DNA from 3 places in the Streptomyces sp. JK94 genome. Region 1 is predicted to be linked to each of the others. Evidence: predicted binding sites of a transcription regulator. Region 1 holds the regulator's gene; each other region holds the start of a gene.
The links. The regulator HrcA, encoded in region 1, represses chaperone genes, less so after heat shock. The targets are predictions, from matches to a motif close to TTNGCACTCNGNNNNNCNGAGTGCNAA.

Region 2: a site for HrcA is predicted at 4,728-4,754, ahead of groES (co-chaperone GroES). Genes of this name have one in related genera too.
Region 3: a site for HrcA is predicted at 6,105-6,131, ahead of groL (chaperonin GroEL). Genes of this name have one in related genera too.

The regions. Positions count from the first base shown of each region.
Region 1 is NZ_JBSICH010000024.1:87,365-95,218, reverse strand. Features, by position in the region: gene dnaJ (molecular chaperone DnaJ) at 1-973, opposite strand, end outside; gene hrcA (heat-inducible transcriptional repressor HrcA) at 974-1,990, opposite strand; gene ACVV2G_RS21545 (MBL fold metallo-hydrolase) at 2,152-2,886, shown strand; gene ACVV2G_RS21540 (DUF3097 domain-containing protein) at 2,921-3,727, shown strand; gene hemW (radical SAM family heme chaperone HemW) at 4,044-5,276, opposite strand; gene ACVV2G_RS21530 (SpoIIE family protein phosphatase) at 5,315-7,579, opposite strand; gene ACVV2G_RS21525 (RNA-guided endonuclease InsQ/TnpB family protein) at 7,767-7,854, opposite strand, start outside.
Region 2 is NZ_JBSICH010000015.1:248,220-256,073, forward strand. Features, by position in the region: gene ACVV2G_RS15735 (RNA polymerase sigma factor) at 1-1,242, shown strand, start outside; gene ACVV2G_RS15740 (class I SAM-dependent methyltransferase) at 1,553-2,734, opposite strand; gene ACVV2G_RS15745 (polysaccharide deacetylase family protein) at 2,897-3,766, shown strand; gene ACVV2G_RS15750 (polysaccharide deacetylase family protein) at 3,763-4,482, shown strand; gene groES (co-chaperone GroES) at 4,901-5,209, shown strand; gene groL (chaperonin GroEL) at 5,330-6,955, shown strand; gene ACVV2G_RS15765 (DEAD/DEAH box helicase) at 7,097-7,854, opposite strand, start outside.
Region 3 is NZ_JBSICH010000025.1:129,832-137,685, forward strand. Features, by position in the region: gene ACVV2G_RS22550 (helix-turn-helix domain-containing protein) at 1-401, shown strand, start outside; gene ACVV2G_RS22555 (DUF397 domain-containing protein) at 385-588, shown strand; gene ACVV2G_RS22560 (carboxylesterase/lipase family protein) at 1,396-2,913, opposite strand; gene ACVV2G_RS22565 (NADH:flavin oxidoreductase) at 2,993-4,123, opposite strand; gene groL (chaperonin GroEL) at 4,353-5,978, opposite strand; gene ACVV2G_RS22575 (cold-shock protein) at 6,318-6,521, opposite strand; gene ACVV2G_RS22580 (MoaD/ThiS family protein) at 6,960-7,235, opposite strand; gene thrC (threonine synthase) at 7,232-7,854, opposite strand, start outside.

The DNA.
Region 1 (7,854 bases):
TGAGGTCGCCCCGGCCGCCGCCGCGCAGGTGGGTGACGCCGCGACCGTGCAGCGGGATCGACTGGCCGGACTGGGTGCCCGGGCGGATGTCGACCTCCTCCACGCCGTCGAGGGTCTCCAGCGGCACCTTCGTGCCGAGGGCCGCCGCCGTCATCGGGAGGGTGACGGTGCAGTGCAGGTCGTCGCCGCGGCGCTGGAAGGTGGAGTGCGGCAGCTCGTGGATCTCGACGTAGAGGTCGCCGGCGGGGCCGCCGCCGGGGCCGACCTCGCCCTCGCCCGCGAGCTGGATGCGGGTGCCGTTGTCGACGCCGGCCGGGATCTTCACGGTCAGCGTGCGCCGGGACCGGACCCGGCCGTCGCCCGCGCACTCCGGGCACGGGGTCGGGACCACGGTGCCGAAGCCCTGGCACTGCGGGCAGGGGCGCGAGGTCATGACCTGGCCCAGGAAGGACCGGGTGACCTGCGAGACCTCACCGCGGCCGCGGCACATGTCGCACGTCTGGGCCGACGTGCCGGGGGCCGCGCCCTCGCCGTTGCAGGTGTTGCAGACGACGGCCGTGTCGACCTGGATGTCCTTGGTCGTGCCGAACGCGGCCTCGTCCAGCTCCACCTCGATACGGATCATCGCGTCCTGGCCCCGGCGCGTGCGCGAGCGCGGCCCGCGCTGCGACGCCGTACCGAAGAACGCGTCCATGATGTCCGAGAAGTTCCCGAAGCCGCCCGCGCCGAAGCCGCCCGCGCCGCCGCCGGCGGCCTGCGAGAGGGGGTCGCCGCCGAGGTCGTAGACCTGCTTCTTCTGCGGGTCCGACAGCACCTCGTAGGCGGCGTTGATCTCCTTGAACCGCTCCTGGGTCTTCGGATCGGGGTTGACGTCCGGGTGCAGCTCGCGGGCGAGCCTCCGGAACGCCTTCTTGATCTCGTCCTGGGAAGCGTCGCGGCGCACGCCGAGTACGGCGTAGTAGTCCGTGGCCACCTACGACTCCGCCAGGATCTGTCCGACGTACCGTGCCACTGCGCGTACCGCTCCCATCGTTCCCGGGTAGTCCATGCGGGTCGGTCCGACCACGCCGAGCTTGGCAACCGCCTCGCCGCCCGAACCGTAGCCCACCGACACGACGGACGTGGAGTTGAGTCCTTCGTGGGCGTTCTCATGACCGATACGGACGGTCACGCCCGGATCCTTCGCCTCGCCGAGCAGCTTGAGGAGCACGACCTGCTCCTCCAGCGCCTCGAGGACGGGTCGGATCACCAAGGGGAAGTCGTGCCCGAAGCGGGTCAGATTGGCGGTGCCGCCGATCATCAGCCGCTCCTCGTTCTCCTCGACCAGCGTCTCCAGCAGGGTGGAGAGCACGGTGGAGACCGTACCGCGGTCCTCGGCCTCGAAGGCCTCGGGCAGATCCTCGACCAGGCTCGGCACGTCCGTGAAGCGACGGCCCGCGACCCGGCTGTTGAGCCGCGCCCGCAGGTCCGCCAGGGACGACTCCCCGAAGGGCGCCGGGCAGTCGACCATCCGCTGCTCGACCCGCCCGGTGTCCGTGATCAGCACCAGCATCAGGCGCGCGGGCGCCAGCGCCAGCAGCTCCACGTGCCGCACCGTCGAGCGGGTCAGCGACGGGTACTGCACGACGGCGACCTGCCGGGTCAGCTGCGCGAGCAGCCGCACCGTGCGGGCCACCACGTCGTCGAGGTCGACGGCACCCTCCAGGAAGTTCTGGATGGCGCGCCGCTCGGGCGCGGTCATCGGCTTGACGCCGGCCAGCTTGTCGACGAAGAGCCGGTAGCCCTTGTCGGTCGGGATGCGCCCCGCGCTGGTGTGCGGCTGGGCGATGAACCCCTCGTCCTCCAGGGCCGCCATGTCGTTGCGCACGGTGGCCGGGGAGACGCCGAGGTTGTGCCGCTCGGTGAGGGCCTTGGAGCCGACCGGCTCCTCGGTGCCGACGTAGTCCTGGACGATGGCGCGCAGCACCTTCAGCCTGCGTTCACTGAGCATCGCGCACACCTCCAGAAGTCGTCCGCCCGGTGTTCCCCTGGCACTCACCCCATGCGAGTGCCAGACTTCCCCGGCCCAGTGTACGGCCGTGGGGTACGCCCCCGGCAAGGCCGGGGCCGCGCCGCCGTGTGCGCGGGGGCCGTACCGCTAGCGTCGTCGTCGTGACGGTGACTTGGGAAGAACTGGGATGGGAGCGGCTCGCCGCCGGGGTGGGCCGCTGCCGGCTGCCGGGGTGGGACTGCACGGCGGGGCTGGTCGTCGGCGCGGGCGCGGCGCTGGTGGTGGACACCGGGTCGAGCCTCGGCGAGGGGGCCCGGCTGCGCGCGCAGGCGCAGCGGCTCGCCGGTCACCGTGTGACGCATCTCGCGCTGACCCACCCCCACTTCGACCACGTCTTCGGCGCGGCGGCGTTCGCGGGCGCGGAGGTCTACGGCGCGGTGGGCACGGGCGTGGTGTTCGCGCGGGGCGGACACGGACGGGAGGCGCTGCGGTCGGACGCGGTGGCGGAGGGGCTGGACGCGCGGGCCGCGGAGGAGGCGGCCGACGCGCTGGCCGGCGTGCGCCACGAGGTGTGCGGCGAGTGGACGCTCGACCTGGGAGGCGGCCGGCAGGTGCTGCTGGCCAACGTGGGCCCGGGGCACACCGGCCACGATCTCGCGGTGCTGGTGCCGGGCGACCCGGAGGTCGTCTTCTGCGGTGACCTGGTCGAGGAGTCCGGCCGGCCGCAGGCGGGCCCCGACGCCGTACCGTCGCACTGGCCGGCCGCCCTGGACCGGCTGCTCGACCTGGGCGGCGAGGACGCGCGGTACGTGCCCGGTCACGGAGCGGTGGTGGACGCGGCGTTCGTCCGCTCCCAACGGGACGCGCTGGCCGCCCGTTTCGGCGTGTCGCGCTGATCACGGCACGCGGATTCCTCGTATCGTCCTCAGAATGCGCCAGTACTCCGCCGACCTGACCCCTCCGTGGAAGAAACCGCAGCCGGTACCGGAGGTCCCGGCCGATCCCGGCCTGGTGGTCGAGGAGCCCGGCACCGGGTTCTGCGGGGCGGTGACCGGCTGCGAGGCCGGCACGGTGACCCTGGAGGACCGCTTCGGCAAGCGCCGGGTCTTCCCGATGGAACCGCGCGGCTTCCTGCTGGAGGGACGGGTGGTGACGCTGGTGCGGCCGTCGTCCGGTCCGGTACGGCCCACCCGTACGGCATCCGGTTCGGTCGCCGTCCCCGGCGCCCGCGCCCGCGTGGCGCGTGCCGGGCGGATCTACGTCGAGGGACGGCACGACGCCGAACTGGTCGAGAAGGTGTGGGGCGACGACCTGCGCATCGAGGGTGTCGTCGTGGAGTACCTGGAGGGCGTGGACGACCTGCCCTCGATCGTCGCCGACTTCGCGCCGGGGCCGGACGCCCGGCTGGGGGTGCTGGTGGACCACCTGGTGCCGGGGTCCAAGGAGTGGCGGATCGCACAGGGGGTGACGAGCGAGCACGCGCTGGTCGTCGGCCACCCCTACATCGACGTCTGGGAGGCCGTGAAGCCGTCGTCGCTGGGGATCGGCGGCTGGCCCCGGGTGCCGCGCGGGCAGGACTGGAAGACGGGCGTGTGCCGGGCCCTGGGCTGGCCGGAGAACACGGGCGCCGCCTGGCAGCGGATCCTGGGGCGGGTGCGGTCGTACAAGGACCTGGAACCGGAGTTGCTGGGCCGCGTGGAGGAACTCATCGACTTCGTGACGGCCCCGCCCTCCTAGGGGGCCCGGCCGTCTCGCGCCGGGACCGGCCGCGGGTCGTCGGCCGTCGGCGCCCGGGCCGGCCGGGCCGGGTTCCGGCCGGGGCCGACCGCCGGCCGTCGGCCGAACGGCCATCGCGTCCGGGCCGGCCTGGCGGGAACCGGCCGGATGGTGTCGGGACCGGCCGCGGGTCGCCGGCCGTCGGCCGAACCGCCGTCGCACCCCAGCCGGCCTGGCCGGGTACCGGCCGGATCGCGCCGGGGCCGGTCGCCGGCCGGCACCATGGAGTCGGCCGGATCCGGACGCGGACCCTGCCCCGTGACGGCGCCGGAACGTCTCAGTCCACCAGGTCCCGGACCACCGCGTCCGCCAGCAGGCGCCCCCGCAGCGTCAGCACCGCCCGCCCCTCCTCGTACGGGCCCTGCTCCAGCAGCCCGTCCGACAGCGCCCGGCGCGACGCCGCGAGCCCCTCCTCCCGGAGCAGGGCCAGCGGCACCCCCTCCCGCAGCCGCAGCTCCAGCAGGACGCGCTCCACGCGGCGGTCCTCGTCCGCGAGGACCTCACGGCCGGCCCCCGGCGACCGTCCCGCCGCCAGCGCCGCCGCGTACGCGCCCGGGTGCTTCACGTTCCACCAGCGCACGCCGCCCACGTGCGAGTGCGCGCCGGGTCCCGCGCCCCACCAGTCGGCGCCCCGCCAGTACAGCTCGTTGTGGAGGCAGCGCCCCGCGTCCGAGGTGGCCCAGTTCGACACCTCGTACCAGTCGAAGCCCGCTGCCGACAGCCGCTCCTCCGCGATCAGGTACCGGTCGGCGTGCACGTCGTCGTCGGTCGTCGGGACCTCGCCGCGCCGGATGCGGCGGGCGAGCCGGGTGCCCTCCTCGACGATCAGGGCGTACGCGGAGACGTGGTCGGGCCCGGCACCGAGCGCGGCGTCGAGGGTCGCGCGCCAGTCGTCGTCGGACTCTCCGGGGGTGCCGTAGATCAGGTCCAGGTTGACGTGGTCGAAGCCGGCCGCGCGGGCCTCGGCGACGCACGCCTCCGGGCGGCCCGGGGTGTGGGTGCGGTCCAGCACCTTCAGGACGTGCTGTCGCGCGCTCTGCATGCCGAAGGAGATCCGGTTGAAACCGCCCGAACGGAGGGTGTCCAGGTACGCCGGGTCGACGGACTCGGGATTGGCCTCCGTCGTGACCTCCGCGTCCGCCGCGAGGCCGAACTCGTCGCGGATCGCCCGCAGCATCCGCACCAGGTCACCGGCGGCCAGCAGGGTGGGTGTGCCACCGCCGACGAAGACCGTGCGGACCTCGCGGGGGTCGTCGCCGAGCACCTTGCGGGCGAGGCGGACCTCGTCGACGAGCGTCTCGGCGTAGTTGTCCCGGGAGGCGAGGACGCCGCCGGTGCCGCGCAGCTCGGTGGCGGTGTAGGTGTTGAAGTCGCAGTAGCCGCAGCGGGTCGCGCAGTACGGCACGTGCAGGTAGAAACCGAGGGGGCGGTCGGCGGCGCCGGCGAGCGCGGACGCCGGGAGGGCGCCGTCGGCGGGGACGGGTTCGCCGTCGGGGAGTGCGGAGGGCATGCGGTCCATTGTCCCGCACCCGTCCCGTACCCCGGCCGTCACTTGGCCTGGAGCACCAGCAGCGCCAGATCGTCCTCCGGGGGCCGCGCCCCGAACTCGTGCACCAGCCGCCTGATGCGCTCCGCGACCAGGCCGGCGTCGAGCCCCGCGCACCCGGCGAGCACCGCCGCGAGCCCGTCCCCGTCGTCGAACTGGCGCGAGCCGCTGCGCCGCTCGGTGACGCCGTCCGTGACGCACAGCAGGGTGTCGCCGGACCGCAGGTCGAAGGTCTCGCTGATGTACGTCGCGTCCTCGACGACCCCGAGCAGGGTCTGCGGCTGGGCGACCGCGCGCACGGCGCCGTCGGGTCCGAGGAGCAGGGGCAGCGGGTGCCCGGCGGAGGCGAGGGTGCAGCGGACGCCGCCGTCGAAGGGGGCCAGTTCGCCGTAGAGGAGGGACAGGAAGCGGGTCTGCGGTCCGTCGCCCGGGGCAACCGGACGGCCGCCGACGGCGACCAGGGCGCGGGCGGCGGCGTCCGCGGCCTCGGTGGCGTCGTCGAGGAGGAGCTGGTTGAGGCGGTCGAGGACGTCGGGGACCCCGTACCCCTCGCGGGCCAGCAGCCGCAGCCAGGGCCGGGCGAGCCCGATGACGACGGCGGCTTCGGGGCCCTTGCCCTGCACGTCGCCGACGGCGAAGCACCAGCGGCCGTCACCGGCCGGGAAGAGGTCGTAGAAGTCGCCGCTGGGGCCGCCCTTGTCGCACGGTTCGTAGACGAGGGCGCTGCGCACGCCGGGGATCTCCGCGACGGCGCCGGGCAGCAGGCCGCGCTGCAGGACGGCACTGATGGTGGCCTGCCGGGCGTACTGGCGGGCGGCGCCGATGGCGAGCGCCACGCGGCGGCTGAGATCCTCGACGAGGCCGCTGATCTCGTCGGGGAAGCGGAGGGTGCCGGCCCGTCCGATCACGAGGGTGCCCAGCGGCCGGCCGCCCGCGACCAGGCGGTAGGCGAGCGCGGCGCCGTGCGTGCCGTCCGGGCCGAGCCCCTCGCCGGGCCAGGGGTGGGCGACCGGGCCGGAACGCCACGGGTCGCGCGGGCGGGGCGGGTCCTTCTCCAGGACCCGGCGCAGCTCCTCGATGTGGCTCTCGCTGCCGTGCCAGACGCGGGCCAGCCGCGCTCCCACGGCCGACCCGGGGCCGTCGCTCCAGGCTCCCCGGCCCAGGGACTCGTCCTCCAGCCACACGGCGCACCAGTCGGCGAGCCGCGGCACGATCAGCTGGCCGGCGAGGGAGGCGACCAGGTCCTCGTCGAGTTGCCCGGCCAGGAGGTCGGAGGCCTCGGCGAGGAAGGAGAGGGCGCCACGTCCCAGCCACTCCCGGTCGCGGATGTGGCGCCGGCCGGTCGCGGCCGTGCCGCTCCACCAGCGCGGGCGTGGCGAGGGGCCCGGCCGGTCGGGGCCTGCTCCGCGGACAGGGTACTTCGGCTCCTTCTCCGGGCCTGGCGGATGGGCCTGCGCACCGGGGGAACGGCCCTCCGGGTCCGGCGGGCCCGCCTTCGCACCTGGCGGGCCGCCCTGCGTACCCGGTGATCCGGCCTCCGGGGATGGCGGGCCGTCGTCCGGGGAGGCCGGGCTGCCCTCCGTCCCCGGCGATCCGGCCTCCGTGCCCGGCGATCCGGCCTCCGTGCCCGGCGATCCGCCCTCCGTGCCCGGCGGGCCGCTCCCCGGAAGCGGTGCACCGTCCTCCACGCCCGGCCGTCCGTCCCCCCGCCCCGACGGACCGTCGTCCGCGCGGGCCGGAACGCCCAGGCCGGCCCGGTGGCCCGGGGCGTCCCCGCCGGCCGAGCCGTGCAGGGCCGTCGGACCGTACGGGCTTGAGGCGCCCTCCTCCGGGGATTCCAGGGCCGGCGGTTCGCCGCACCACCCGGCCCGCCCACCGGCGTACGTCTCGATCTGCTCGGCGACATCGGTGCCGGCGGCCGGCAGCCGCGCCCACACCGTCTTGGTGCCCGGTCGGTACGTGATGCCCCAGGCCTCCGAGAGCGCGGCGACGAGCCGCAGGCCGCGCCCGTACTCGACGATCTCGTGCGGCGTCCCGTGGTCGCCGCTCCCCGGCGCGCGGGACGGGTGGTGGTCCGTGGCCTCGACGACGAGGGTGCCCGTCTCCTCGAGCCGGCAGACCACCTCGACGTCCGTACCGGCGTGCACGACGGCGTTGGTGACCAGCTCACTGACCGTCACCAGGGCGTCGGCGACGAGATGCCCGGTCAGCTGCTCCGTGCCGGGCAGGCCCAGCTCGGACCAGTCGGCCAACGCGTCCCGCACCATCTCGCGGGCCGCACCCGGCGCCAGGGAGCTGCCGAGCAGGGTCACGTACGCCAGCGCACACCCCTGGGCCGGCGCCTCGGCAGCGTGCGCCGGCGCCCCGTTGGCGCGGGAGACGGTCTCCCGTTGCGTCGGAATGGCCCCCGTGACTCCTCCACTGCCTGACGGAAGTGGCTTCTCGCTGGGCCGGTTAGGCTTCACGACGGACCAGCCCGGCCCGGAGGACGTTCAAAGCGCCCACGGTGTCCGCGTGAGCGCGGTGGCCGCAGGCAGTGCAC
Region 2 (7,854 bases), on a different contig from region 1:
CAGCTCACCGAGGCCCTCGAAACCGTCTTCCGCCTGGAGTCGCCCCGCGTCATCGCCGGCGTCGCCCGCCTGGTCCGGGACGTCGGCATCGCCGAGGAACTCACGCAGGACGCCCTGGTCGCGGCCCTGGAGCAGTGGCCGCGCGACGGGGTGCCCGACCGTCCGGGCGCCTGGCTCATGGCCACCGCCCGGCGCCGCGCCGTCGACCTGATCCGGCGCCGGGAGACCTACGCCCGCAAGCTCGCGGAGATCGGCCGCGACCTGCCCGCCGCGGCGGAGCCGCCCGAGGAGCCCGCCGACCCCGAGGACATCGACGACGACCTGCTGCGGCTGGTCTTCACCGCCTGCCACCCCGTGCTGTCCGCCGAGGCCCGCATCGCCCTCACCCTGCGCCTGGTCGGCGGCCTGGCCACGCCCGAGATCGCCCGTGCCTTCCTGGTCCCGGAGCCGACGGTCGCGCAGCGCATCGTGCGCGCCAAACGCACCCTGGCCGCGAAGAACGTCGCCTTCGAGGTGCCCTACGGCCCGGACCGGGCGGCCCGTCTCGGCTCGGTCCTGGAGGTCGTCTACCTCATCTTCAACGAGGGCTACGCGGCCACCGCCGGCGACGACTGGCTCCGCCCGGCCCTGTGCGAGGACGCCCTGCGGCTGGCCCGGGGGCTCTGCGCCCTGATGCCGAAGGAACCCGAGGTGCACGGCCTGACCGCCCTGCTGGAGTTCCAGGCGTCCCGCACCGCCGCCCGCACCGGCCCGGACGGCGTGCCGGTACTCCTCGGGGACCAGAACCGCCGCCGCTGGAACCGCATGCTCATCGCCCGCGGCGTCACCGCCCTCGACCGTGCCCGCACCACCGGTTCCGGTGCCCCGGGCCCGTACGTCCTCCAGGCCGCGATCGCCGCCTGCCACGCGACGGCGTTCACGTACGAGGAGACCGACTGGCCGCGCATCGCCACGCTGTACGGCCTGCTCGCGGCCCGGGCCCCCTCCCCGGTCGTCGAACTCAACCGCGCGGTCGCCGTGTCGATGGCCGAGGGCCCGGCCCCCGCACTCGCCCTCGTCGACGCCCTCGCGGCCGAACCCGCCCTGCGCGACTACCACCTGCTCCCGAGCGTCCGAGGCGACCTCCTGCTGCGCCTCGGCCGCACCGCCGAGGCACGCACGGCGTTCGAGCGCGCCGCGTCCCTGGCCCGCAACGAACGCGAACGCGAACTACTGGCACGCCGGGCGAAGGAGTGCGCCTGACGCCCGGCCCGCCGGGTGGGGGCGCGTCAGGCCCGGTCCGAGGAGTGGGAGGCGCCTGACGCCCGGCCCGCCGGGTGGGGGGGGCGCATCAGGCCCGGCCCGCCGGGTGGGGGGCGCATCAGGCCCGGTCCGCGAGGTGGGGGCGTGCGCCTGAGGCCCGGCTTGCCGAGGGGGCGTGCGTCCGAGGTCCGCTCGCCGGGCGGAGGCGTGCGCCTGAGGCCCGGTCCGCCAGGCGGAGGAGCGGGCCCATGTCCGGTCCGCCGGGCGGAGAGGCGTGCCTATGTCCGGTCCGCCGGGCGGAGAGGCGTGCCTATGTCCGGTCCGCCGGGTGCCCGATCAGCATCGTCGGAGCCCCCGCGACGCGGGTCATGAACACCGTCGCCGCGTTCGGCCCCTGGGGCTTCACCTTGCGCCGCAGCTCCTCCGGCTCGACCGCCGAGCCCCGCTTCTTCACGGTCAGGTTGCCGACCCGGCGCTCCCGCAGCAGCGCCTTCAGCTTCTTGACGTTGAAGGGCATCCGGTCGGTGATCTCGTACGCGGTGGCGTACGGCGTCGGCCGCAGCTCGTCCGCGGTGACGTAGGCGATCGTCGCGTCGAGCAGCCCGCCGCCGACCTGCTCGGCGACCTCGGCGACCAGGTGGGCGCGGATGACGGCGCCGTCCGGCTCGTACAGGTACCGTCCGGGCGTGCGGACCGCCGGGTCGGGCAGACCGGTGCCGAGCACGGTGCGGGGCCCCGGCAGCAGCGTGGCGCCCACGGCCCCGGGTGCGGTGCCGAACCACAGCACCGCCTCCTTCACGTCCCCGCCGTCGGAGATCCACTCGGCCTCGGCGTCCTTCGGCACCGCGTCGTGCGGAATCCCGGGCGCGACCTTCAGCGCGGCGGCGCGAGAGGCCGCACGGGCCGCCCCGACCGCCCAGGACAGCGGCGGCGAGTAGGCCTCGGGGTCGAAGACGCGGCCCCGCCCGCCCCGCCGCGCCGGGTCGACGAACACGGCGTCGTACCCGGCGGTGTCCACCTCGGTGACATCCGCCTCGCGCACCTCGATCAACTCGGCCAGCCCCAGCGCCTCGGCGTTGGCACGGGCCGCCGCGGCCGTCGCCGGGTCCCGGTCCACGGCCAGCACCCGGATGCCCGCGCGGGCCAGCGCCACCGCGTCGCCGCCGATCCCGCAGCACAGGTCGGCGACGGAGGCCACGCCCAGGGCCGACATCCGCCCGGCCCGGTACGCGGCCACACTCGCCCGCGTCGACTGCTCGACCCCGTCGGGCGTGAAGAACATCCGCCCGGCGTCCTCGGCCCCGAACTTCGCCACCGCCCGCTGCCGCAGCCGCGCCTGTCCGAGCGCCGCCGACACCAGCTCGGCGGGGTGCGTGCGCCGCAGCCGGGTGGCGACCGCCAGCTCCCGCGCGGGGTCGGTGCCGCGCACCTCGTCGAGGAGGGCGCGGCCCTCGGGGGTGAGCAGGGCGAGGAGGGCGTCGAGGTCGTTCACCGGGACATTGTGGGCCAGTCGGTGGACGGTGTGCCTCCGGTGCGGTGTCGGGCGGGGTCCGACGGCCGGGGACTGCGAGGATCCGGCACCATGCGAGCAGTCGTACAAACTGACAAAAGCCGGATGTTCAGGGCTTTCCGGTCGCCCTCCCCGGGGCTCCGGATGCGCGGCGGTGTCGCCGCCCTCGTCGTCGCCGCCCTCGCCTCCGGCTGTGCGCAGGACGCCTCCGAGATGGAGGGCGCCGCCGGGCAGCAGCCCCTGCGGGCCCCCGAGGCCCGGGCGCTCGACGCCTACGCGTCCAAGCTGCGCGCGGCCCAGGCCGCCCGGGCCGCCGCCGCCAAACGCTGGAACCTGAAGAGGGTCCCGCTGGCGGCCCCGCCGCCGCCCGCGAAGAAGCCGCGGATCAAGGCGCGCAAGGGCTTCGAGGTGAGGGGCCAGGAGAACCTCCCGCCGGTCTTCACCTCGGTCCCCACCGAGGAGAGGATCGTCTTCCTCACCATCGACGACGGCGCCGAGAAGGACCCGGCGTTCCTGCGGATGATGAGCGAGCTGAAGATCCCGTACACCGCCTTCCTCAGCGACTACCTGGTGAAGGAGGACTACGGCTACTTCAAGAAGATGCAGGACCGGGGCGTCACCCTCAACAACCACACCCTGAACCACCCCTACCTGCCCGGCCTGTCCTACGCCGGGCAGAAGCGCGAGATCTGCGGCATGCAGGACGTGATCGAGAAGCGCTACGGCACCCGCCCGACCCTCTTCCGCCCGCCCTACGGCAACTACGACCGCGACACCCTGCGGGCGGCCAAGGCCTGCGGCATCGCGTACGTCCCGATCTGGAACGAGGAGGTCTTCGCCGACCACTGGGACTACCGCGAGTGGGACCGGGAGATCCACCCCGGCGACATCGTCCTCAGTCACTTCCGGGGCGAGGACGACTGGGACGGCACCATGCGCGACATGGTCCGCGCGTTCCTCGACAAGGTCACCGCCGAGGGATACGCGGTGGCCCGGCTGGAGGACTACCTGTGAGGCGCGGGCGGCTCCGGCCGGCCGGGGCCGCCCTGGCCGCCGTACTCCTCACCGGCTGCGCCCAGTTCGCCGGCCCCGCGCAGCACCCGGCGGCCGGCGAGCCCGCCCAGGGCGGCGACCGGGAGCGGAACCTGCCGCCCGTCGTGGACCACGTCCGCACCACCGACCCGGTCGTCTTCCTCACCTTCGACGACAGCGCCGAGCGGGACCCGGGCCTCACCGCCCTGATCCGCGAACGGCGCCTCCCGGTCACCCTGTTCCTCACCGACACGGTCGCCGGACCGGCCTACGGCCACTTCGCCCGGCTGCGCTCGGTCGGCGCGAGCCTGCAGAACCACACCCTCGACCACCGCTCCCTGCGCGGCCTGCCCCACGCGGGCCAGCGCGCCGAGATCTGCGGCCAGCAGACCAAGCTCGCGTCCCGCTTCGGCGTCCGCCCCCACCTCCTCCGCCCGCCCTACGGCACGTACGACACCACGACCCTGCGCGCCGCCGCCGGCTGCGGCGTCACGGCGGTCGTCCTGTGGCGGGCGGCCCTGAACGCCGACGGCGACCTCACCTACACCCGCGGCGAGCGCCGCCTCCACCCCGGTGACATCGTGACCGTCGACCCGGACCACCCCACGGGCCGGGGACTGGGCGCGCGCACGGCACGTTTGCTGGAGACGATCGAGGAGCAGGGGCTGAGGGTGGGACGCCTGGAGGACTACCTCTGACCGGTGACTCCGGCCGGTCCCGTTCAGCCCGTCCGTCGTTCGCAGCCCGCAGCCCGCAGCCCGCAGCCCGCAGCCCGCAGCCCGCAGCCCGAGGAGGAGGCCGCCCGAGGAGGGGCCGCCCGAGGAGGGGCCGCCCGGGCCGAAAGCCGGGGTCCCGGAGGCGGCTGCCCCGGCGAGTTCCGGCCCGGAGAGCGGCGTCTCACGGCACCGGCGGCCACGGGAAATCCCGCCACGCGCCGCCGGCATTGGCACTCCGCTTGACCGAGTGCTAATCGCGGTCATAGTCTCGGGTCTGGCACTCCCCACTGGAGAGTGCCAACACAGCGACGGGCAGGTCCGGCACCCGCGACGACGGATCGACCTGGTCGCCACCTCAGACAGTTAACCCCGTGAGATCTCCGAAGGGGGAGGTCGGATCGTGACGACCGCCAGCTCCAAGGTTGCCATCAAGCCGCTCGAGGACCGCATTGTGGTCCAGCCGCTCGACGCCGAGCAGACCACGGCTTCGGGCCTGGTCATTCCGGACACCGCCAAGGAGAAGCCCCAGGAGGGCGTCGTCCTGGCCGTGGGCCCGGGCCGCTTCGAGGACGGCAACCGTCTTCCGCTCGACGTCACCGTCGGCGACGTCGTGCTCTACAGCAAGTACGGCGGCACCGAGGTGAAGTACAACGGCGAGGAGTACCTCGTCCTCTCGGCCCGCGACGTGCTCGCGATCGTCGAGAAGTAGTTCACCGAAGTACCTGGCTTTTCAGCTGCGCCCCTGGCTCCCGCGACCATTAAAAAGCCGGGCGCCCGGGGCGCAGTGCCGTATAACCCCAAGACTTTCCGGAAGAGGGCTCACGCTCCCATGGCGAAGATCCTGAAGTTCGACGAGGACGCCCGTCGCGCCCTCGAGCGCGGCGTCAACAAGCTTGCCGACACGGTCAAGGTGACGATCGGCCCCAAGGGCCGCAACGTCGTCATCGACAAGAAGTTCGGCGCCCCGACCATCACCAACGACGGTGTCACGATCGCCCGCGAGGTCGAGATCGAGGACCCGTACGAGAACCTCGGCGCGCAGCTGGTGAAGGAGGTGGCGACCAAGACCAACGACATCGCGGGTGACGGTACGACCACCGCCACCGTGCTGGCCCAGGCGCTGGTCCGCGAGGGCCTGCGCAACGTCGCCGCGGGTGCCTCCCCGGCGCTGCTGAAGAAGGGCATCGACGCGGCCGTCGCGGCCGTGTCCGAGGACCTCCTCGCCACCGCCCGCCCGATCGACGAGAAGTCCGACATCGCCGCCGTGGCCGCGCTGTCCGCCCAGGACCAGCAGGTCGGCGAGCTCATCGCCGAGGCGATGGACAAGGTCGGCAAGGACGGTGTCATCACCGTCGAGGAGTCCAACACCTTCGGTCTGGAGCTGGACTTCACCGAGGGCATGGCCTTCGACAAGGGCTACCTGTCGCCGTACTTCGTGACGGACCAGGAGCGCATGGAGGCCGTCCTCGACGACCCCTACATCCTCATCAACCAGGGCAAGATCTCCTCCATCGGGGACCTGCTGCCGCTGCTGGAGAAGGTCATCCAGGCGGGCGCCTCGAAGCCGCTGCTGATCATCGCCGAGGACCTGGAGGGCGAGGCCCTCTCCACCCTCGTCGTGAACAAGATCCGCGGCACCTTCAACGCGGTCGCGGTCAAGGCCCCCGGCTTCGGCGACCGCCGCAAGGCGATGCTGCAGGACATGGCCGTCCTCACCGGCGCCACGGTCATCTCCGAGGAGGTCGGCCTCAAGCTCGACCAGGTCGGCCTCGAGGTGCTCGGCACCGCCCGCCGCATCACCGTCACCAAGGACGACACCACGATCGTCGACGGTGCCGGCAAGCGTGACGAGGTCGACGGCCGGATCGCGCAGATCAAGGCCGAGATCGAGTCCACGGACTCCGACTGGGACCGCGAGAAGCTCCAGGAGCGCCTCGCGAAGCTGGCCGGCGGCGTGTGCGTGATCAAGGTCGGCGCCGCCACCGAGGTGGAGCTGAAGGAGCGCAAGCACCGTCTGGAGGACGCCATCTCCGCGACCCGCGCCGCGGTCGAGGAGGGCATCGTCTCCGGTGGTGGCTCCGCGCTGGTCCACGCCGTCAAGGTCCTCGAGGGCAACCTCGGCAAGACCGGCGACGAGGCCACCGGTGTCGCGGTCGTCCGCCGCGCCGCCGTCGAGCCGCTGCGCTGGATCGCCGAGAACGCCGGCCTGGAGGGTTACGTCATCACCTCCAAGGTCGCCGAGCTCGACAAGGGCCAGGGCTTCAACGCCGCCACCGGCGAGTACGGCGACCTGGTCAAGGCCGGCGTCATCGACCCGGTGAAGGTCACCCGCTCCGCCCTGGAGAACGCCGCCTCCATCGCCTCCCTCCTCCTGACGACCGAGACCCTGGTCGTCGAGAAGAAGGAAGAGGAAGAGCCGGCCGCCGCGGGCCACGGCCACGGCCACGCCCACTGAGCGCTGCGCTGAGCTGACGGTGCCCAGCCCCCTGCGGGGGCTGGGCATCCTCGCTTGTGGTGCCGGGTTCGCGTCTGCCCCGGAGGGTTCGGCACCGGGTGCGGCGGCGTGGGGCTTGCTCGCGCAGTTCCCCGCGCCCCCTTACAGGGCGATCCCCCTGACGAACCTCACAGGCTCCGCGAGAGCCGCCCGGGCCCCCTCCTCGTCCGTCAGGCGGGCCGCGAGGGTGGCCTCCGCAAGGCGAGGGGGGAGGGCTTCGGCGAACTTCAGGCCGCGGACCGCGCCGGGGTCCACCTCGGGCAGGGTGAGACCCGCCTCGGCATCCGCAACCGCCGCCCGCCACGACGGCGCGGTCACGTCGTCGCGCAGTCGCACGAACCGGTCGTCGACGAGCCGGTGACGCAGAACGACCGACGGCAGGGAGGCGGCGAGGGTGGCGTTCGCCCGATGGCCGGCAAAGGTCCACCAGCGCACGTCTTTGGCTCCGCGACGGGTGATGACGGTGCCCGCCGGATGCACCACGTCCACGTGGTTCTCGCGGGCCTCCGCCAGTCCGGCCTTCGCCCGGCGGGTCAGGACCACGGGCGGGTCGTCGCCGAGCAGCACGTCCCGCACGGCGCGGGCCAGCGTGAAGGACCGGACGCGATGTGCCCCCGAGCCGCTCCACTTGGCGCGTCCGCCCTCGTCCACTGGTTCCACGAAGCAGCGCCTGCGCCGCCAGTCGATGTAGGTCACCAGCCAGCTGCGGCCGGCCAGCAGTAGCTTGCGCGGGCCGTCGGTCTCCTCGGTGAGCAGGTCGGGATCGGTGCGCCCGATCTCCGTCCGCCCGCTGAGCACGGTGAATTCGGGGGGCGCGGTGAACGAGGCCGTCAGGTTCATGAAGTGCCGGTGGCCGAACC
Region 3 (7,854 bases), on a different contig from region 1:
GGGCTCACATCCTCGACGATCCAACAGAACCCTTGTTGTGGGTGGTAATCGATGAGGCGGCGTTGCGACGTGTGACAGGCGGGCACAAGGTGATGGCGGAGGCCCTGCGTCACATCATCAACGTCGTTCGACGGAACCGGGCCATCGTGCAGGTTCTGCCGTTCAATGCCGGCGCTCACGCGTCGATGGAGGGTTCCATCAAGTTGATGGACTTCAAGGAAGCCCCTCCGCTCATCTACTTCGAGGGTGTGGGCACCGGTCGGCTGGAGGACGACCCCGCCACCGTCAGGTACCAGCGGCACACCTACGAACTCCTGAGCGCCAACGCCCTCTCTCCACAGAAGTCCCTGGCCCTGATCGAGGCCGTGGCGCAGGATTACGCCCATGAGGAGCATTCCTGAGGCGACTTGGTACAAGTCCAGCTACAGCGGCGGCAGCGGCGGCGACTGCCTCGAAGTCGCCCCCGACGGCACCACCGCCATCCCCGTCCGCGACAGCAAGAATCCGCACGGCCCGGAACTCCTGTTCCGAGCCGACGCCTGGACTGTCTTCGTCGACGATCTCAAGGCGTCCCCGGCCTACAGGTGACCGGGGGAGCCACTCGCTTCCTGGCCAGTGAAGCGAGCGAGCGGCCCGGGAAAAGGGGTGGCCCGGGCACGCCGGTCAACACGCGTTCACGCAGGATGAGCGGGTTACGTGTGGGCGATGGGTGGGACGCACGCTCCCCTCACACCCGCGAGCACCGCCCTACGCCCGGCCGCGCGAGGGGGCCCTCCCCAAAAGCGAGGACACTTCGGCCCGAAGTGTCCTCGCTTTTCGAGACCACCCCCGCCCCCACCCACTCACCCCAAGCCGCCGAGACGGCGGGGCGTGCCGTCACCGGAGCCGGCGCGCCCGCACCACCACCCCCCGATCGCCGCTGAACCCGCCCCGCGTGCCGCCACTCGCCCAGCGCACTCCGAACCACCCACTCACCGCAAGCCGCCGAGACGGCGAGGCGTGCCGTCACCGGAGCCGGCGCGCCCGCACCACCACCCCCCGATCGCCGCTGAACCCGCCCCGCGTGCCGCCACTCGCCCAGCGCACTCCGAACCACCCACCCGCCACAAGCCGCCGAGACGGCGAGGCGTGCAGGTGAGGGGCGAACGCGCCCCGCAACCCCGGGTCGTCACACAGCCGGCGTAAGGGACCGGCGTACCCGAGCCACCACTTTCCCCGGGCCGCCCGCTCGCTTCTCCCTCGTGCTGGAGCGAGCCGGGTCAAGGGTCGGCCGCAGGCCGATCGGCGAAGCCGACGCGAAGCGCCCTTGACGCGGCTCGCGGAGGCACGACACTGGCCGAGAAGCGGGCGGCCCCCACGGTCACCTGGAAACCGGCCGTGCCGTGAGGCCGGCTCTCACTCCCCCGGCTTCAGCAGAGGCAGCGCCCCGAACTCGTACCCCTCCCACAGCCGCCGCGACGCCTCCTGCGGGTCCGGCGCGACGACCGGCTCCGCGTCCAGGACCTGGACCAGCCGCCGTTGCGTGTCGTACGCCGGCCAGCCGGGGTCCGACGTGCGGGCGAACGCCGTCCACGAGGCCCGGATACGGGCGGACAGGGCCAGCGCCTCGGCGGACGGTTCCGCACCGGCGAAGAGCAGCAGGCCCAGGTCCGCCTGGAAGGTGCCGAAGAGCAGGGGGACGTCCAGGGCGTGGCACGCGCCGAGGGCGCCGCCGTCGGCGGGGGCCGGCCAGGTCAGCTCGTAGACGTGGGACCGGCCGCCGCCCGCGAGGTGGGCCTCGGCCAGCCGCAGTGACGGCATGGCGAACAGCCAGTCGGTCTGGACGCGTTCGTACAGGTCGTTCGCGGACGCGTCGGGGAACGCCGCGCGGTAGGCCGCCTCGCCGCCCGGCGCGTACAGGCCGAGCGCCGCGCTCGCGCGCTCTCCGCTGATCCGGCCGAGCTTGCCCGCCATGGCGGTGAACAGGCGGTTCTCGTCCCGGTTGTGGCCGACGACCAGGTCGACGTCCCGGGAGGAGCCGGAGACCAGCGCCTGCCACGGGGTGACCGGCAGGACGTCGCCGTCGACGACCGGGGAGAACGGGGTGACCGTGGGCGCGGCCTGGCCCCACCGGGCCACGTTCCGGGGCATCTTCGGTGCCAGCGCCTGGCCGGCCTCGACCAGTTGGTCCGGGGCGACGGCGCAGAGGTCGGCGACCGTGGGCCGCAGGCCGATCTCGTCGGCGAGGGCGGCGCCGATGTCCCGGGCGAGCGCGTCGGAGAAGAAGGTGCCCGGCACGCTCTGCGCGATGGCCCGCCGGAAGAGGCCGGCCGCGCGGGGCATGGCCATCAGGGAGGCGACGGACCCGGCGCCCGCCGACTCGCCGAAGACGGTCACCTGGTCCGGGTCGCCGCCGAACGCCGCGATGTTGTCCCGCACCCACTCCAGCGCGGCCACCTGGTCGAGCAGGCCCCGGTTGGCGGGGGCGCCCTCGATGTGGGCGAAACCCTCCATGCCGAGCCGGTAGTTGAGGGTGACGACGACGAGGTCGCCGTCGGCGGCGATGCGGCGGGCGTCGTAGCCGGGGCTGCCGGAGTGGCCGAGTTTGTAGGCGCCGCCGTAGATCCAGACCATGACCGGGCGGCGGGCGGCCGGGTCCGGGGCGGGGGTCCAGACGTTGACCGTCAGCCAGTCGTCCCCCTCGGGGAGGGCGCCGGCCGGGCCCGCGAGGCCCGTGTCCTGCGGGGGCGGCGGCCCGAAGGCGTACGCGTCGCGTACGCCCTCCCAGGGCCGGGCGGGACGCGGGGCGGCGAACCGGGCCTCGCCCACGGGGGCTTCGGCGAACGGGATGCCCCGGAAGACGGCCAGGCCGTCCGCGGTCCGTCCGCGCACCGCACCGGAGACGGTGCGCACCACGGGGTCGGTCGCGCTCATCGCTCACTCCTCACTGGTTTACCGCAGGCTGTACGCCAGTTGGTGATCTCCGGACCCTACGCCGTGGTGCGCGCCGCGCTCAGCTGAGGGTCTTCATCGACGCGGCCTCGTACGGGGCGAGGGCGTCGAAGCGGCCGGAGAGGACCTTCGCGGCCCACTCGGGGTCCTGGAGCAGCGCGCGGCCGACGGCCACGAGGTCGAACTCGTCGCGCTCCATGCGGTCGAGGAGGTTGTCGAGGCTGCCGACCGGCGAGCCCTTGCCCAGGAAGGACTTGGTGAAGTCGCCGTCGAGACCGACCGAACCGACCGTGATGGCGGTCCTGCCGGTCAGCTTCCTGGTCCAGCCGGCGAGGTTGAGGTCCGAGCCGTCGAACTCCGGGCGCCAGTAGCGGCGCGTGGAGGCGTGGAAGGCGTCGACGCCGGCCGAGGCGAGCGGGGTGAGGACGGCCTCCAGTTCCTCCGGCGTCCCGGCGAGGCGGGCGTCGTAGGCCTCCTGCTTCCACTGCGAGTACCGGAAGATCACGGGGAAGCCGGCCGAGACCCTCTCCCGTACGGCGGCGACGATCTCGGCGGCGAACCTGGTGCGGGAGACGGGGTCGCCCCCGTAGGCGTCGGTGCGGCGGTTGGTGCCCGCCCACAGGAACTGGTCGACGAGGTAGCCGTGGGCGCCGTGGATCTCCACGCCGTCGAAGCCGATGCGCTCGGCTGCGGCGGCGGCCTCGGCGAAGGCGCCGACGACGTCGTCCAGGTCGCGCCGGGTCATCGCCCTGCCGGTGGCCTCGTCCGCGCCGATGCGCAGGCCGGAGGGGCCGACGGCGGGGGCGTCGGCGAAGGGCGGCTCGCCCTGCCTGCGGACCATGCCGATGTGCCAGAGCTGCGGCACGATCGTGCCGCCCGCCGCGTGCACCGCCGCGGCGACCTTCGCCCACCCGGCGAGCTGCTCCTCGCCGTGGAAGCGGGGCACGCGGTCGCTCTGCCCGGCGGACTCGTGGCCGACGTAGGTGCCCTCGGTGACGATCAGGCCGACTCCGGCGGCGGCGCGCCGGGAGTAGTACGCGGCCACGTCGTCGCCGGGGACGCCGCCCGGGGAGAACATCCGGGTCATCGGGGCCATGGCGATGCGGTTGGGCACGGTCAGGCCGTTGATGGTGGCCGGGCGGTCGAGGATCCGGGCGGCGCGGGTGGCGGCCTCGGCGGAGGTGGCGGTCACGTGGGGGCTCCCTGGGAGGTACCGGTCGGTATGTGCATACGCATGCAGCTCTGCCGGGGACAACGGGGCCGCCCGTGCCGCCCATTCCGGCCGCCCGCCCTTCGTGGTCCGGATCACACCCGGGGGGCGTCGCCGCACCGCGGTCCGGCCGCGGGAAAAGCCCGAGGGCGGCACCCCCTGTCGGGGAGTGCCGCCCTCGGTCCGTGGGACGGTTGATCGACCAGGTCGATCAGAAGTCCATGTCACCGCCCGGCATGCCGCCGGGGGCGCCGCCCGGGGCGGCCTTCTCCGGCTTGTCGGCGATGACGGCCTCGGTGGTGAGGAACAGCGCGGCGATGGAGGCGGCGTTCTGCAGGGCGGAACGGGTCACCTTCGCCGGGTCGATGATGCCTTCGGCGATCATGTCGACGTACTCACCGGTCGCGGCGTTCAGGCCGTGGCCGACGGTCAGGTTGCGGACCTTCTCCACGATGACGCCGCCCTCGAGACCGCCGTTGACGGCGATCTGCTTCAGCGGGGCCTCCAGGGCGAGCTTCACGGCGTTGGCGCCGGTCGCCTCGTCACCCGTCAGCTCCAGCTTCTCGAAGACCTGGGAGGCCTGGAGCAGGGCCACGCCGCCACCGGCGACGATGCCCTCCTCGACGGCCGCCTTCGCGTTGCGGACGGCGTCCTCGATGCGGTGCTTGCGCTCCTTGAGCTCGACCTCGGTGGCGGCACCGGCCTTGATGACGGCCACGCCGCCGGCCAGCTTCGCCAGGCGCTCCTGGAGCTTCTCGCGGTCGTAGTCCGAGTCGCTGTTCTCGATCTCGGCGCGGATCTGGTTGACGCGGCCGTTGACCTGGTCGGTCGAGCCGGCGCCGTCGACGATGGTGGTCTCGTCCTTGGTGATGACGACCTTGCGGGCGCGGCCCAGGAGGTCCAGGGTCGCGTTCTCCAGCTTGAGGCCGACCTCCTCGGAGATGACCTCGCCGCCCGTGAGGATGGCGATGTCGCCGAGCATGGCCTTGCGGCGGTCGCCGAAGCCCGGGGCCTTGACGGCGACGGACTTGAAGGTGCCGCGGATCTTGTTGACGACCAGGGTCGACAGGGCCTCGCCCTCGACGTCCTCGGCGATGATCAGCAGCGGCTTGCCCGACTGCATGACCTTCTCCAGGAGCGGCAGCAGGTCCTTGACGTTGCCGATCTTGGAGTTGGCGATCAGGATGTACGGGTCGTCGAGCGACGCCTCCATACGCTCCATGTCGGTGGCGAAGTACGCCGAGATGTAGCCCTTGTCGAAGCGCATACCCTCGGTGAGTTCCAGCTCCAGACCGAAGGTCTGGGACTCCTCGACGGTGATGACGCCTTCCTTGCCGACCTTGTCCATGGCCTCGGCGATCAGCTCGCCGATCTGGGTGTCGGCGGCGGAGATGGAGGCCGTGGAGGCGATCTGCTCCTTGGTCTCGACGTCCTTCGCCTGCTCCAGCAGGGCGGCGGAGACGGCCTCGACGGCCTTCTCGATGCCGCGCTTCAGGGCCATCGGGTTGGCACCGGCCGCGACGTTGCGCAGGCCTTCCCTGACCAGGGCCTGGGCGAGAACGGTCGCGGTGGTCGTACCGTCACCGGCGACGTCGTCCGTCTTCTTGGCGACTTCCTTGACCAGCTCGGCGCCGATCTTCTCGTACGGGTCCTCGAGCTCGATCTCCTTGGCGATGGAGACACCATCGTTGGTGATCGTGGGGGCGCCCCACTTCTTCTCGAGGACGACGTTGCGGCCCTTGGGGCCGAGCGTCACCTTGACGGCGTCCGCGAGCTGGTTCATGCCGCGCTCGAGGCCGCGCCGTGCCTCCTCGTCGAACGCGATGATCTTGGCCATGTGAAGTGGTCCCTCCAGGACTGGGGGTGATTCCTTCGGACCGCGCCCGCGCCCGCGACGGACGGCTCGCCGGCCGTGTGGTTCCTTCCCCACCCGGCCTGCGGGCCTCACCGACCCGGTCCTTCGTTGTCACTCTCACCTTCAGAGTGCTAACGCCAATGATTAGCACTCGCCCCTGTCGAGTGCAAGCGCCTTCCGGGGATCGGCCCGGCCGCCCGGCCGCCCGCACCACCCGGCGCGGCCCCGTGCGGGCCCCCGCGGGCAGGCCGAAGGGCCCGCACCTCCGGGGAGGTGCGGGCCCTTCGGAGAAGAACCGTTCGCTTGCGGTGGCCGAACGTCTCAGGCGCTGAGGCGAACCATGTCGGCCTGCGGGCCCTTCTGACCCTGCGAGATCTCGAACTCGACCCGCTGGCCTTCTTCGAGGGTGCGGTAGCCGTCCATCTGAATCGCGCTGTAGTGGACGAAAACATCCGCACCACCGTCGACCGCGATGAAGCCGTACCCCTTCTCCGCGTTGAACCACTTGACGGTGCCCTGAGCCATGCCTAACTCCCCTATTACTGGCCCTTGCACAGATCCGCACTTCGCGGACCCGGGTCAGACCTCGCCCCCCACGACCGGGGGCGTGCGCCGGAACGCGTCGACCGCGGCTGAATGTATCTGTCCAACTGCCGTCTGCAACAGGTCAGTCGGACGAGAAATCTGGACGCACCCGGCCCGGAATGTGGCGAGAATTCGCCTGAATTCGGGTCAAGTCGGGGCAGACAAAGGGCTCAAAAGCCGCGAAATACGCCCGCATTTTGGCTGCATCTTGTCGGGCGTACCGGGGGAATGCGGGATTCTCGATCTTTCGATCGGCGGCGCTTTCCCCAACTCTACCGCGCTCAATCCCATGGAATTGCCCCCTCCGTTTCTCTTGCGGAGGGGGCGGTCCGATGAACGCGGCGTCACTGCGACGACCGAAGGCAATCGCGGGGCGGGTCAGCCGCCGGCGACCGCCGGGATGATGGAGACGCCCGCGCCGTCCGGGGTGGCGGTCTCCAGGCCCTGCTCGAAGCGCACGTCGTCGTCGTTGACGTAGACGTTGACGAAGCGGCGCAGCTTGCCCTGGTCGTCCAGGACGCGGGCGGCGATGCCGGTGTGGTTCTTCTCCAGGTCGGCGATGACCTCGCCGAGGTTCGCACCGTCGGCGGCGACCTCGGCCCTGCCGCCGGTGTAGGTGCGCAGGATGGTGGGGATGCGGACGGTCACGCTCATGCGAGGCCAGCCTCTCGGAAGGAGTCCAGGTTCGGGCGGATGGTGGCGGTGAGGCCGGTGCCGGCCACCGCGTCGAGGGTCTTCAGACCGTCGCCGGTGTTGAGGACGACGGTGGTGAGGGACGGGTCCAGGACGCCGTTCTCGATCAGCTTCCTCGTGACGCCTACCGTCACGCCGCCCGCCGTCTCCGCGAAGATGCCCTCGGTGCGGGCGAGCAGCTTGATGGCGTCGACGACCTGCTCGTCCGTCACGTCCTCCACCGCGCCGCCGGTGCGGCGCGCGATGTCGAGGACGTAGGGGCCGTCGGCCGGGTTGCCGATGGCCAGCGACTTGGCGATGGTGTCCGGCTTCTGCGGGCGTACGACGTCGTGGCCGGCCTTGTAGGCGGTGGACACCGGCGAGCAGCCCTCGGCCTGGGCACCGAAGATCTTGTACGGCCTGTCCTCGACCAGCCCGAGCCTGATCAGCTCCTGCAGACCCTTGTCGATCTTCGTGAGCTGGGAGCCGGACGCGATCGGGACGACGATCTGGTCGGGCAGCCGCCAGCCGAGCTGCTCGCAGATCTCGTACGCCAGCGTCTTGGAGCCCTCGGCGTAGTACGGCCGCAGGTTGACGTTGA